2 linked regions of the Methylicorpusculum oleiharenae genome follow. The protein of the gene in region 2 interacts with the protein of the main gene of each other region in a pairwise test. Links are inferred from orthologs where the notes say so. Each region holds a gene or a part of one and is shown on either strand. Other genes may lie near its edges.

What was found. Proteins that work in one complex are often made in the same cells at the same time.
Region 1: the proteins of ftsB (region 2) and ftsL interact in binary tests that used the Escherichia coli proteins (3 or more experiments, as listed by UniProt). The link is inferred for Methylicorpusculum oleiharenae from one-to-one orthologs.

What each region holds. Positions count from the first base shown.
Region 1 is NZ_WUTY02000001.1:294,048-298,006, forward strand. Bases 1,068-3,959 are described here. They hold ftsL (cell division protein FtsL), read right to left. Parts: upstream 2,707-3,959; coding sequence 2,428-2,706; downstream 1,068-2,427. Other genes in these bases: GO003_RS01410 (peptidoglycan D,D-transpeptidase FtsI family protein), read right to left, coding at 1,068-2,427; rsmH (16S rRNA (cytosine(1402)-N(4))-methyltransferase RsmH), read right to left, coding at 2,703-3,629; mraZ (division/cell wall cluster transcriptional repressor MraZ), read right to left, coding at 3,646-3,959. In the rest of the region: GO003_RS01405 (UDP-N-acetylmuramoyl-L-alanyl-D-glutamate--2,6-diaminopimelate ligase), read right to left, coding at 1-693; more of GO003_RS01410, read right to left, coding at 697-1,067. UniProt on the Escherichia coli protein: Essential cell division protein. May link together the upstream cell division proteins, which are predominantly cytoplasmic, with the downstream cell division proteins, which are predominantly periplasmic.
Region 2 is NZ_WUTY02000001.1:4,808,497-4,816,961, forward strand. The notes cover bases 5,478-8,465. They hold ftsB (cell division protein FtsB), read right to left. Parts: upstream 7,117-8,465; coding sequence 6,838-7,116; downstream 5,478-6,837. Other genes in these bases: ispF (2-C-methyl-D-erythritol 2,4-cyclodiphosphate synthase), read right to left, coding at 5,584-6,057; ispD (2-C-methyl-D-erythritol 4-phosphate cytidylyltransferase), read right to left, coding at 6,054-6,749; eno (phosphopyruvate hydratase), read right to left, coding at 7,173-8,453; kdsA (3-deoxy-8-phosphooctulonate synthase), read right to left, coding at 8,462-8,465. In the rest of the region: GO003_RS26300 (hypothetical protein), read right to left, coding at 1-106; GO003_RS21445 (sensor histidine kinase), read right to left, coding at 415-1,806; GO003_RS21450 (response regulator), read right to left, coding at 1,799-2,473; sodium:proton antiporter NhaD, read left to right, coding at 2,871-4,274; GO003_RS21460 (META domain-containing protein), read right to left, coding at 4,668-5,477. UniProt on the Escherichia coli protein: Essential cell division protein. May link together the upstream cell division proteins, which are predominantly cytoplasmic, with the downstream cell division proteins, which are predominantly periplasmic.

The sequences.
Region 1 (3,959 bases), 4.5 Mb from region 2 along the record:
GATAACCGCAAACTGCACACCCGGTTTGGCTAAAAGCCTTAACTTTGCCTCGACATAATTTTCCATTGAACCGTGATAATCCAGGTGATCACGGCTGATATTGGTATAAACCGCACCTTTAAATGTGATCCCATTAACACGGCCTTGCTCCAATCCGTGAGACGACACTTCCATTGCTACCGACCTTTTTCCTTCCTGTTTAAATGCGGCTAGCATGGCCTGGATCGCCAGCGCATCAGGCGTAGTATTTTGAGTTGTTTTAAGCTCACCCCAACTACCCCAGCCTAACGTTCCGATAATGCCACAGTCATCCATCGCTTGACCCAGAAACTGACTGCAAGACGTCTTACCGTTGGTTCCAGTTATGCCAATCAGGCTCATAGCTGCAGAAGGCTCAGCATAATAGCGCCCGGCAATATCACCCAAGCGCGCATGTAACTGCTCAACTGCAACGAAAAAAACCGCCTGATCCTGATTAAACTTCACATCTTCACAAGAAGCGGAGTCATAAATGATGGCTACCGCACCTCTTTTTATGGCGTCTTCAGCAAACAATAAGCCATGCTGCCTGGCCCCCGACAACGCAATAAAAGCATCTCCAGGCTTAACTTCACGGCTGTTTAACGTCAAACCCTGAATGGAAATATCATTTATTACCGAGGCATAGCCCTCCAGTAAGCTGCTTAGCTTCATTTTTTACTGGACCGTTTTATTTGAAAGTAATAAAGGCATGGTTTCGACCTGATCCTGAGCTACGCCCAATACCCGCAATGCGCCCGCCATCACATTTGAAAAAACCGGCCCAGAGACCAGTCCGCCATAATATTTCCCGGCTTTGGGCTCATCCACCATAACCGCCATGACTAAGCGTGGATTACTGGCAGGAGCCATACCGACAAATACCGACAAATACTTTTTTTCCTTATACCCGCCGGCACCGGCTTTTCTGACAGTACCGGTTTTACCCGCAACTCGGTAACCATCGACCCTTGCAAGATAGGCTGTTCCATCCTGCATCACCACATGTTCAAGCATGCTGCGTATCTGTTTGGCTGTTTTTGATGAAAACACACGCTTTTCGTCCGTATCTTCATCTCTTTTCAGCAAGCTGACTGAATGTAAAACGCCATCATCAGCCAATGCGGTATAAGCTCGCGCCAACTGTAAGACCGAGGTATTGACACCATAACCGAACGACAAGGTCGCTTGAGCAAAGTTATTCCACCGGTGGTAATCCAATAAACTGCCGTTGGCTTCACCGGGAAAGTCCAAACCCGCCGAGACACCAAAACCCAGTCGGTGATAAAACCCCCAAAAATATTTAGGTGGCATAGTCAACGCGACTTTACTGGTTGCAACATTGCTGGATTTTTTTAAAACCTGCGTTAAATCCATGGTGCCGTAATTGTGAATATCCTTAACAACATTTCGGCCAACCCGGTAAGCGCCGTCCGTTTCAATTTTTATACCTTCCTTGATAAAACCGCCCTGTAATGCCGCCGCTATCACGAATGGCTTGACGGTTGATCCGGGCTCAAACAAATCAGTCAGACCTCTGTTTCGAAATGCACCTTTGTTTGTCCCGGTAGGCATATTCGGATTGAAGGAAGGGTAATTGACATTAGCCAACACCTCGCCTGTTTTTGCATCCAAAAGCACCAGCGCTCCGGCATCAGCCTGATTTTCAATCACGCCTGCCTGCAATTCCCGATAAGCAATGTACTGAATACGCTCGTCAATGCTTAGCTTTATGTTTTGTCCGTTAATGGGTGCTTTAATGGCTTCAATATCAGCAATAATTTGCCGCTTGCCATCCCTGATTACACGTTTTCGGCCGGTTACGCCCTTTAAAAGACTTTCATAAGCCAGTTCAATGCCTTCTTGCCCAACATCATCAATATTGGTGAAGCCCACCAGTTGAGCAGAGATAGGACCTGCAGGGTAATACCGCTTAAATTCACGATCGAAATAAACGCCTTTAATACTGAGCTTTTTTACCCGCTCTGCCAGATCCGGATTGATACGTCTTTTGACATAAACAAATTGGCGCTTTGATCCGGGTATTATCAACTTGGCAATTTTACCTTCAGACAAACCCAGCAGTTGCTCGACTTGTTTAATATCCGAAGGGGCAACTTCAGCCAACTCCATTGGGTTGACCCACGCAGACTCAACCGGGGAACTGATGGCCAAAGGCTCGTCATTCCTATCCAGAATCATGCCTCGATAGGCAGAAACCGCCACTTCGCTAACATGCCTCATATCACCTTGCTGCTTTAAAAACTGCTTATTCAGCACTTGCAAATCAAAGGCGCGACCTACCAGTAATGCCATTCCCCCCAACATAAAAGCCAGCAACACTTTACGTCTTACCGCAAAATCGTTGACCGGCTTCCTTGTTTGTTTCTGTGTATTAAAACGGCGCATCTAGGGCTTAATGTAAATAATCGCTTCCCGTTGCGGCAAAACCAGCCTCAGCTTCTCGCGCGCAATTTGTTCAACTCTATTTTCTTCCGCTAAAGTCGTTAGCTCAAGTTGCAACTGACCCCATTCGACTTCATAGCGATCGAGTTCCCGTTCTTGCTTTTGAATCTCAATGAACAACAACCTCGATTGGTACTTACTGTAAATAACCGCCAAAGCCGAACCTAAAAGCCCAACCACAAGCCCCATCATCAACAGGACCTTAATCTTGACCACATTCATATTTTTTCAGCCACCCGCATAACGGCACTTCTGGATCTGGGATTTTCAGACACTTCCTCGTCACCGGCTTTTATAGCCTTACCCATCTTTTTTAGCAGTCCTTTACTTATCTCGGATTCTTTTACCGGTAGCCGACCCGGGTCATATTTGCCGCCCGACTCCGCTCTTATAAAACGCTTGACGATGCGGTCTTCTAATGAATGAAACGATATGACAACCAACCGGCCTCCCGGCTTTAGTACCTCAACCGATTGATCCAGCGCTGACTTGAGTTCGTTCAATTCCTGATTGATTTCCAGGCGAATCGCCTGAAAAGTACGCGTGGCAGGATGTTTATGTTTCTCTCTCACCGGCACAGCGTCTTCAATCAACTCGACCAGTTGACGGGTCGTTAAAATCGGATTTGTCATCCTGGATGAAACGATAGTCCGGGCAATTCTCCGGGCAAAACGCTCTTCACCGTATTCAAACAAGACCTTGGCCAAACTTTGCTCATCAATATGCGAAAGCCACTGCGCGGCGGTTTCGCCATGATGAATATCCATTCTCATGTCCAAAGGTCCATCGTTCATAAAGCTGAAACCACGCTCAGGCCTATCAAGCTGCGGCGAGGAAACACCTAAGTCCATTAAAATCCCGTCGACACAACCCAGTAAATCATGCTGACCGGCAATCAATGTCAATGCCGAAAAGCGACTGTGCACCAAAGTAAATCGGGCATCTTGCTGCAGTTCCTGGGCAACAGCCGAATCAATGGCCGCCTTATCTCTATCCAACGCCAGCAAACGCCCCTGCTTGCCAAGACCGGCCAATATACCCTGACTGTGCCCTCCTCTCCCGAAAGTGCAATCGATATAAGTGCCTTGTTCTTTTATGGCTAAAGCCTGCAGCGCCTCTACAAATAAAACCGGTCGGTGCTGCACAAAGTCTTCCCAATGATTAAAACGATAATGTTCCTAACTCCTCAAGCCCTTCCGTATCGCCACCGTCCATCCATTCATGTTCTTTTGCGGTCCAGGCAAGCTCACTCCAAAGCTCAAATTTATTGAGTTGCCCAACCAGCATAATTTTTTTGTCCATTTGGGCAAATTCTCTTAATTTCTCGGGAATCAACATCCGCCCCTGGCCATCCATTTCACATTCAGTGGCATTGCCAATTACAAAACGCCGCAACATGCCGGCCATTTTATTCAGGGTGGGTAGCTTGACAATCGTTTGTTCGAGCTTTTCCCATTCAGGCAAAGGGTACAGCC
Region 2 (8,465 bases):
CAGGCACCAATAAGTTCTTAATATTGTTCACCGTATTTTGAGCACCCTCTTCAATCGCAACACGAATCAATTTTTCAAAAGGCCTCATAAAGAGTTCAATTTCCAATAATTCAAAAGAAAAAGTCAGCCTTGTTGTAGCATCTGAAACATCCCTGTTGCAGAAGCCCTTTCAAGCCACCCGCCTCCACCCCATAAAATTGAAGGGGGTGAGTAGATGCTTACAAAAAACTCTCTCCAATGCCCCCAGAATCACTGGCATTATGACTTCTTAATTGGCTAAACAGATTAACATGGATAAAATTCATGGCATAGTCATTCTTTTTTAACCAAAAACCAGGGCAAGCCGGTCTTTTAAACACAATAGTTAAGGATTTAAGCGAAATACCGGTCGTAAGACATGATAAATCCTTACTTTTATCGCATATTTTCCGGTTTTCCGTTAAATATAACCTCAAACCGCCCTCCTCCCAATTGATCCGAGCTACCCAGGTTAAGTTGAGCCTGATGAAGCATCGCAATTTCTTTGACTATCGCAAGTCCTAAACCGCAACCGTCTCCCAGACTGCCGGGAATACGATAAAATCGTTCAAAAATCTTTTCCTGCTCTGCTGCAGGAATACCAGGCCCATCATCTTCGACAATCAACGAGGGATAGGGCTTAATAAGTACACTAATAACAATAACACCGCTCTCATGCCCGTATTTAATCGCGTTGTCTATTAAATTACCCAATAATTCCCGCAACAGAATCTCATCGCCCTGAATGATAATATCGTTATCAGGACCTTCAAATACCAACTCCATGTTGTGCTGAATTGCTAAAGGTGCATAATCAATCGCAAGCGCCTTGACCAATTTACAGAGCGCCAAAGGCTTAAGCTGATAGCCTGCCTCTAAAGGACCTGACTTAGCCAATACCAAAAGTTGAGTTATCAAATGAGACATTCGGTCGGCACTGACCTGAATCTGCTCCAAAGCAGGCTTCATCTCTGCCAGATCTTTTTCTCGAAGCGCGCGTTCTGCCTGTAATTTAAGTCCGGCCAGCGGTGTACGCAGTTGATGAGCGGCATTCGATATGAAGCGTTGCTGACCGGCAATTGCCAAAGCCAATCGATTAAACAGGTTATTAATCGTGTCCGTGAGCGTATGCACTTCCTGAAAAACATGAGATTCGGGAATCGGGCTTAAATCTTGCGGTGAACGCTGAGCTATTTCGTCAGCCAGTTCGTGTAAAGGCTGCAACCCCCGTTTAACACCCCTTAACAAGTAAAACCCAGCCATTATGACCAGTAAAAGCTGAGGAATTAAATCCGCCATGAGAATATCGAACATCATGACTCTTCGCTTTTTCTGTGTTTCTGCGACATGAATATGGATAGTCTCCGTCGCCTCATAAGCAAGAGGAACCTTGATTGACACGACTCTGACCGACTCGTCATTGACAATCGCATTGAAATAAATGGGCTTTTCAGTTTCTTGCGAGGAGCCCAATGTTTCGGGTACAAATGCATCGCCGGCCAATAAGCCTCTTTCCTCGGAGATAACATTAAAATAGGTTTTATCCAGATCATCCCATTTAAAAATAGCTAACGCTTCCGGGGGCAAATCAACTACAGCCTGTCCTTCTATAAGCTTGATTTCCTGCATTAAAGACCTTGCAGAATCGAGCAGCCATCGATCATAGGCCTCATCGACATAATGCAGTGTGGTGAAATAAGACAACACCGTTTCAACCGCCATGAAAAAAATGACAGGCACCGACAAGCGCAGAATAATCTCTGTCCTCAAGCTCCTTTTTTTATTCATTTTTTGAAGTTTCAAGCAAATAACCCAAGCCCCGGACCGTTCTTATCACTGCGCCATAGGGTTCAATTCGTTTACGCAACCGGTGGACATAAACTTCTATGGCATTGTCGGCCAGTCCCTCGCCATCATTGGACAGGCGTTGAGAAATCCGCTCTTTGCAAACCACTTTTCCCGCTTGCATTAACAACATTTCCAAAACTCCGAATTCTCTGGCTGAAAGTAATAGTAATTGCCCATCAGCTGATATCTGATGATCTTGTGTATCCAATGACAATCGGCCAACTTGAATTACGTTACTGAAACCACCATAACAACGCCTTATCAAAGCATTGATTCGCACTTCCAGCTCTCGTAATTCAAACGGTTTGGTCAAATAATCATCCGCTCCCTGGGCTATTCCCTCAATACGGTCATTCATGCCGTCCCGAGCCGTCAATATGATAATGGGCAAACCTATCTTCCGGCTTCTTAGGCGCTTCAAAAGCTTTAAACCATCCATATCAGGCAAACCCAAATCCAGGACAATCAAGTCAAAGTCCTGCGCCGCCAACGCATGCTCTGCATAGCTACCGCTAGTTGCACAAGTGACTGAATAACCGCTTTTGGACAGCGTATGGGTCAAACCATCGGACAATACATTATCGTCTTCCACTAATAAAATTTTCATATCGACATGGGACAGAAATACTTGAAAGGTAATAGAAAGTTAAAAAAGCTATGCTTAAACGTATATTTTTTTAAAGACCTGTTTGTTGCTCAAACCAATTTCCTGAAGAGAATCATTTTTATATCTGTTATGGTCAGTAAAACAAGATGCTATTTACCACTTATGTAACCAGGATAGTCTCACGCGTTCTTTGTAAATCAATCACCTACACCCTCAATTCAAGGCGAGCGACTAGTAAGTACGGGGGCATTATTTACATAGTACCTTGTGCACGAATATGAGCAGATAATTTTTTAAAGGTTCCGTAAACAGTAACTGATAGATCCATGAAGACTTCAGTTTTTCATATCTTAAAATGGATAACGCCTTTTCCATTTCTCACCTGGAATATTTGTCTATGAAAACCGTATTCAACTCAATGTTGTTTAACCTTTTTTTATTTTTACCCCTATCAGCGTGGAGCTCTGAACCTGATAGTGATCGGTTAAACTTAACTACAGAGACCACGGGGTATATAGCGCTTTTTATTTTCTTTCTGGCCTACCTCCTGGTCATTTTTGAGGAAAAGCTACATTTACAAAAATCCAAACCGGTTCTAATTGTCGCCGGTTTAATTTGGGCGCTAATTGCGTTCGCATATCAATCACAAGGCTTGACTGATCAGGTATCGATCGCATTGAGACATAATTTTCTCGAATACTCGGAACTTTTCTTTTTTCTGTTGGTTGCAATGACTTACATCAGCGCAATGATTGAGCGGGGCGTGTTTGATGCCCTTCATTATCGCTTGGTCTCGCGGGAATTCAGCTATAGGCAGCTTTTCTGGATCACAGGATTGTTAGCATTTTTCATCTCTCCCGTGGCCGATAATTTGACCACCGCATTAATTATGTGCACAGTCGTTTTGACTGTAGGCGCCTCAAAACCGCAATTCATAGGCATTGCCTGCGTCAATATTGTTGTAGCGGCAAATGCAGGAGGAGCGTTTAGTCCTTTTGGCGACATCACTACATTAATGGTTTGGCAAAAAGATATCTTAGACTTTTGGACTTTTTTTAAACTGTTCATACCTTCACTCATTAACTTTTTAATCCCTGCAGCCATTATGCACAGGTATATCCCCAAGGGCCGACCTGAACTCCCAGACGAAGAAAATTTAACTATCAAACACGGCGGCATTATAATTATTATTTTATTTTTATCCACGATTGCCACCTCAATTGTTTTCCATCAATTTCTCCACTTGCCAGCTGCTTTTGGCATGTTGATGGGCCTTGGGTATCTGAAAATGTTCGGATATTATTTGAGGACCGCTTTTAGACGCGAGCAATCTTCTTTCGACATGATCCCTGGCTCCGAAGTCAGCGGCAGCGCCTTCGACGTATTCAGTCATATAGCCAAATCCGAATGGGATACACTGTTTTTCTTTTACGGTGTCATTATGTCTGTGGGGGGATTGGGTTTCATCGGATATTTGAGCCTCACTTCCGAGTTCATGTATGGGGAAATGGGCGCTACCTCGGCCAATATTCTCATCGGAATAATGTCTGCAGTTATTGATAACATCCCCATCATGTTTGCAGTATTGACCATGAATCCGGAGATGCCGGAAATCCAGTGGCTTTTAGTCACGTTAACAGCCGGGGTGGGAGGCAGTCTTTTATCGATAGGTTCTGCTGCAGGCGTTGCGTTAATGGGGCAGGCCAGAGGCTACTATACATTTTTTAGCCATTTAAAATGGACTCCGGCAATTGCACTTGGCTATTTCATCAGTATTTATGCCCATCTGCTGATCAATTGACGCGTTACCAAGGATATGTTCAAAAGCAGCTTACAAAAATGGGTACAAGACGCGTAAATCAGTTAGTGTTGAGCTTTGCCTAAGTCTAAGCATGAGCGGCTGACGTAGCGGACAGCGATTTTTCATTTGCTCCATTCGATAAATGCACGATCAAATTGAGAGCGAACAAATCTTTATAAGCAGTTGCAACAGTCTGATACCATGTCTTTCAGGAACCTACAGGATGGTTTCGTCCCGCTCCCTGCGGCCTGAGTAAGTATCGACGACTCCTCCAGCAATATTGTGTTTAGGTAGTTGATTGAACAGGATTCAGCAAGAGGGAGTTATTCACGCACACTTTGAAATCAATCACCTACACGCTCAATTCAAGACGGGCGAGTTACAAGAAAGGTTCTATTGGGTCTGTCTGATAAAACTGATCAGCAAGGAACCCTCTTTATCGAGCAATCTCAGTTGATCGCCATTGATTTCATACCTCACGGCCTGAGTCAATGCCTTCAGATAATTAGCTTCAAGCGCCATGACCCCTTCCTCGGCACAAGCCATACGCGTTGTTTTTACCGCCGTAATACTTAAATTTCCGGATTCTGCCCTATAAACAGCTGAAAATCCGTTACATCCGGCTTTTCCTTGAACAATCCCGCCAGCAAACGTCGCCACCGCCAAAGGGGTGTTTTTATCCGCTACGACACCACCCCGGCCATTATTAACCCCCGTCGCTTGCCATGGCGTATTTTCAAGAGCGGCCGGCACAAGCACATCGAATACCAGCAAGGATTTTCCCTCTTTATTCAAAAGAACTAAAGAGTGACCGTTTTCACCTAACTGATATGCATCAACCTTTGCTAAAAAATCAAAATAGCGGCGTTCCTGTTCGTCAATTGTTGGGGAACAGGCCATCATTGTTGAGCCGATCGGGTTAACCACTGATAACCCGGTCTTCTCTTTAAGCTTAAAACTGCCAAAATAGCGGTTGCAGCCGCCGCGCCCGGTAAGTTTACCGTTAGTAAAAACCGCATCGATTGCCGTACCTTCCAGCATCGGGATTATTTCGCCAGTAGCAGTGACAAAGTGCTTAAGTTGCCAACGGCTATCTTGCACATCGAGCGTCTTTGCATCTTTTTGACTTTGTATTGCATCAGAAGTGGATCTATCGGATTGCGCAGCGCACCCGATCAGTAACTGAAATATAACGAAAAACATTAGTCGCTTCAAAATTCACGCTCCCATTGATGCGGTCAGAACAGTCAGATACCTGATTAATCAGTTGATGTGTACTCTGCGCTACGAAACTAAAGGCCAAAATACTTTACTTTTCTATCAGGACAACCGCTTGAACGGCAATGCCTTCTTTTCGTCCTTCAAAACCCAGTTTCTCGGTAGTGGTCGCTTTGACATTGATATCATCGACAGTCACATCCAAATCCTCGGCAATATTGAAGCACATCTCAGGAATATAAGGCGCCATCTTGGGCGCCTGGGCGATGATGGTAATATCCGCGTTGACCAGTTTATAACCTTTTTCCCGCACGATACGGTGGACATGCCGCAATAAAACCCGGCTATCGGCACCCTTAAATTCCGGGTCGGTATCTGGAAAATGCTTGCCGATATCACCCAATGCCGCCGCGCCCAATAACGCATCGCACAATGCATGCAGCACCACGTCGCCGTCAGAGTGCGCTTCCAGGCCTTTTTCATACGGAATAGTGACGCCACCCAGGATCACATCGCCATCGTCTTTAAACCGATGAACATCATAGCCTTGACCAATTCGAATCATTGTTGCTCCAAATAAAATTGCGCCAGCGCCAAGTCCTCGGGACGCGTGATTTTTATATTATCCGGCCTGCCTTCGACTATTTTGGGTTGATAACCCATTAATTCCAGTGCGCTGGCCTCATCGGTAATCGCCGGATTGCCCTCCCCTGCTTCCAGTGCAGCTTTCAACATTCCGTAGCGAAACATTTGCGGTGTCAATGCCCGCCAAATATGTGTCCTATCCAGAGTGCCATGAATGATTCGTCCTTCAACCTGCTTGAGTGTGTCATGCGAAGCTAAAGCCAAAATGCCGCCAACAGCATCGTCTTTCAAGGACGCCATCAACAAAACAACATCACTACGAGTAATACAAGGTCTTGCAGCATCATGCACCAGCACCCAATCATTGTCATCAGCACGTTCGCGAATCGATCTTAAACCGGACAGCACTGAGTCGGCCCGTTCTTTACCGCCGGGCGCAGTGATAACCTTGGGGTGTCCGGCAATTCCCAGTTCAGGCCAATAGGGGTCTTCCTGAGAAATAGCAACCGCTATTCCGCTCAATTGTTCAACGTCCAACAAACGCAGCAGAGTTTGTTCTAATACGGCTTTTCCAGCCAGGGAGAGATATTGTTTGGGCTTATCGGCTTGCATCCTTTTGCCAACCCCGGCCGCAGGAACAATAGCCCAAAATCGGGAGTGTATTGTGTTCATTTAAAAATAGCGCGTTAGCAAAAAGCGGTTTAGTGAGGTGATGCGCGAAGCGCATTTTGGAAGTGCCGGATTAAAAGAAAAAGACCTTTTATTCCAGAACCTGAAAAAAAGTTTCATTTTCCTTAATCATTCCCAATTCGTAACGGGCTCTTTCTTCAATGGCGTCCTGGCCTTTGCGCAAGTCCAGCACTTCACTGTAAAGCTGATCGTTGCGTTCTTTTTTTTCCTTGACCTGCAAGCTTAAATCCTGCAGTTTTTGGTCATATTGTTCAATCTGCTTGATACCGCCATCACCTAACCACAAACGATACTGCAAATGGGCTATCAACAGAACAATAATGATTGAAATAATTTTATAAGCGCTCATATGATCAATACGATTAGTCAAGAGCGGCCCGGCAGGACCGCTCTCACCAGTCAATCCTAGAGCATTCTGAAGGCTTTGCGGCCTGCATAAAGGGCTTTGCCTTCCAACTCATCCTCGATTTTCATCAGGCGGTTGTATTTGGCAATACGGTCGGAACGGCTCAATGAACCTGTTTTTATCTGACCGGTGCCGGTAGCAACCACTAAATCAGCAATAGTGGTGTCTTCGGTTTCACCTGAACGATGAGAAACAACGGCAGAATAACCTGCAGCCTGGGCCATATCGATTGCGGCCAAAGTTTCGGTCAAGGTACCGATTTGATTGACTTTGATCAGAATAGAGTTGGCAATGTTCTTTTCTATGCCCTGTTTCAAAATAGCCGGATTGGTGACAAACAGATCATCACCAACCAATTGGATTTTACCGCCCAGTTTTTCAGTCAGTAATTTCCAGCCGTCCCAATCGTTTTCGTCCAGACCGTCTTCAATACTGATAATCGGATATTTATTAACCCAATCAGCCAGGAAATCGACCATTTTTTCGGAGGTATAGGTTTTCTTTTCTGAAGCCAGATCGTATACGCCGTTTTTATAGTATTCAGAAGCAGCCGCATCCAGACCCAGGTAGATATCTACGCCTGGTTTGTAACCAGCTTTTTCAATCGCTTGCAGAATGACGCTGATGGCCTCTTCATTGGAAGAAAGATTCGGTGCAAAACCACCTTCATCGCCTACGGTTGTTGCCAAACCTTTATCGGACAATACTTTTTTCAGCGTGTGAAAAACTTCAGTTCCATAACGAATCGCTTCGCGGAAAGTGGGCGCACCCACAGGCAAAATCATAAATTCCTGCAAATCGACACTGTTATCGGCATGGGAGCCGCCGTTGATGATGTTCATCATCGGTACGGGCATAACGAATTCACCGGATTTGTTCAGATAGCGATACAAAGGCTGTGCCGCTTCTTTTGCAGCAGCGTGTGCGCTAGCCATAGAAACAGCCAGCATTGCGTTTGCGCCTAAACGGGCTTTAGTATCGGTACCATCAAGTACTATCATTTTTTGATCAATGCCGGCCTGATCCGCCGCATCCATTCCTAAAACGGCTGAACGAATTTCAGTTTTGACGTTGTTTACTGCGTTCAAAACACCTTTACCCAAATAACGTGCTTTATCGCCATCGCGTAATTCGATCGCTTCACGTTCGCCGGTGGAGGCGCCCGATGGCACCATCGCGCTGCCGACTACTCCGGATGAAAGAATGACATCGGCTTCGATCGTCGGGTTACCACGCGAATCCAGGATTTCTCTTGCTTTAATATCTACTATTGCCGCCATCGTTTTTCCTAT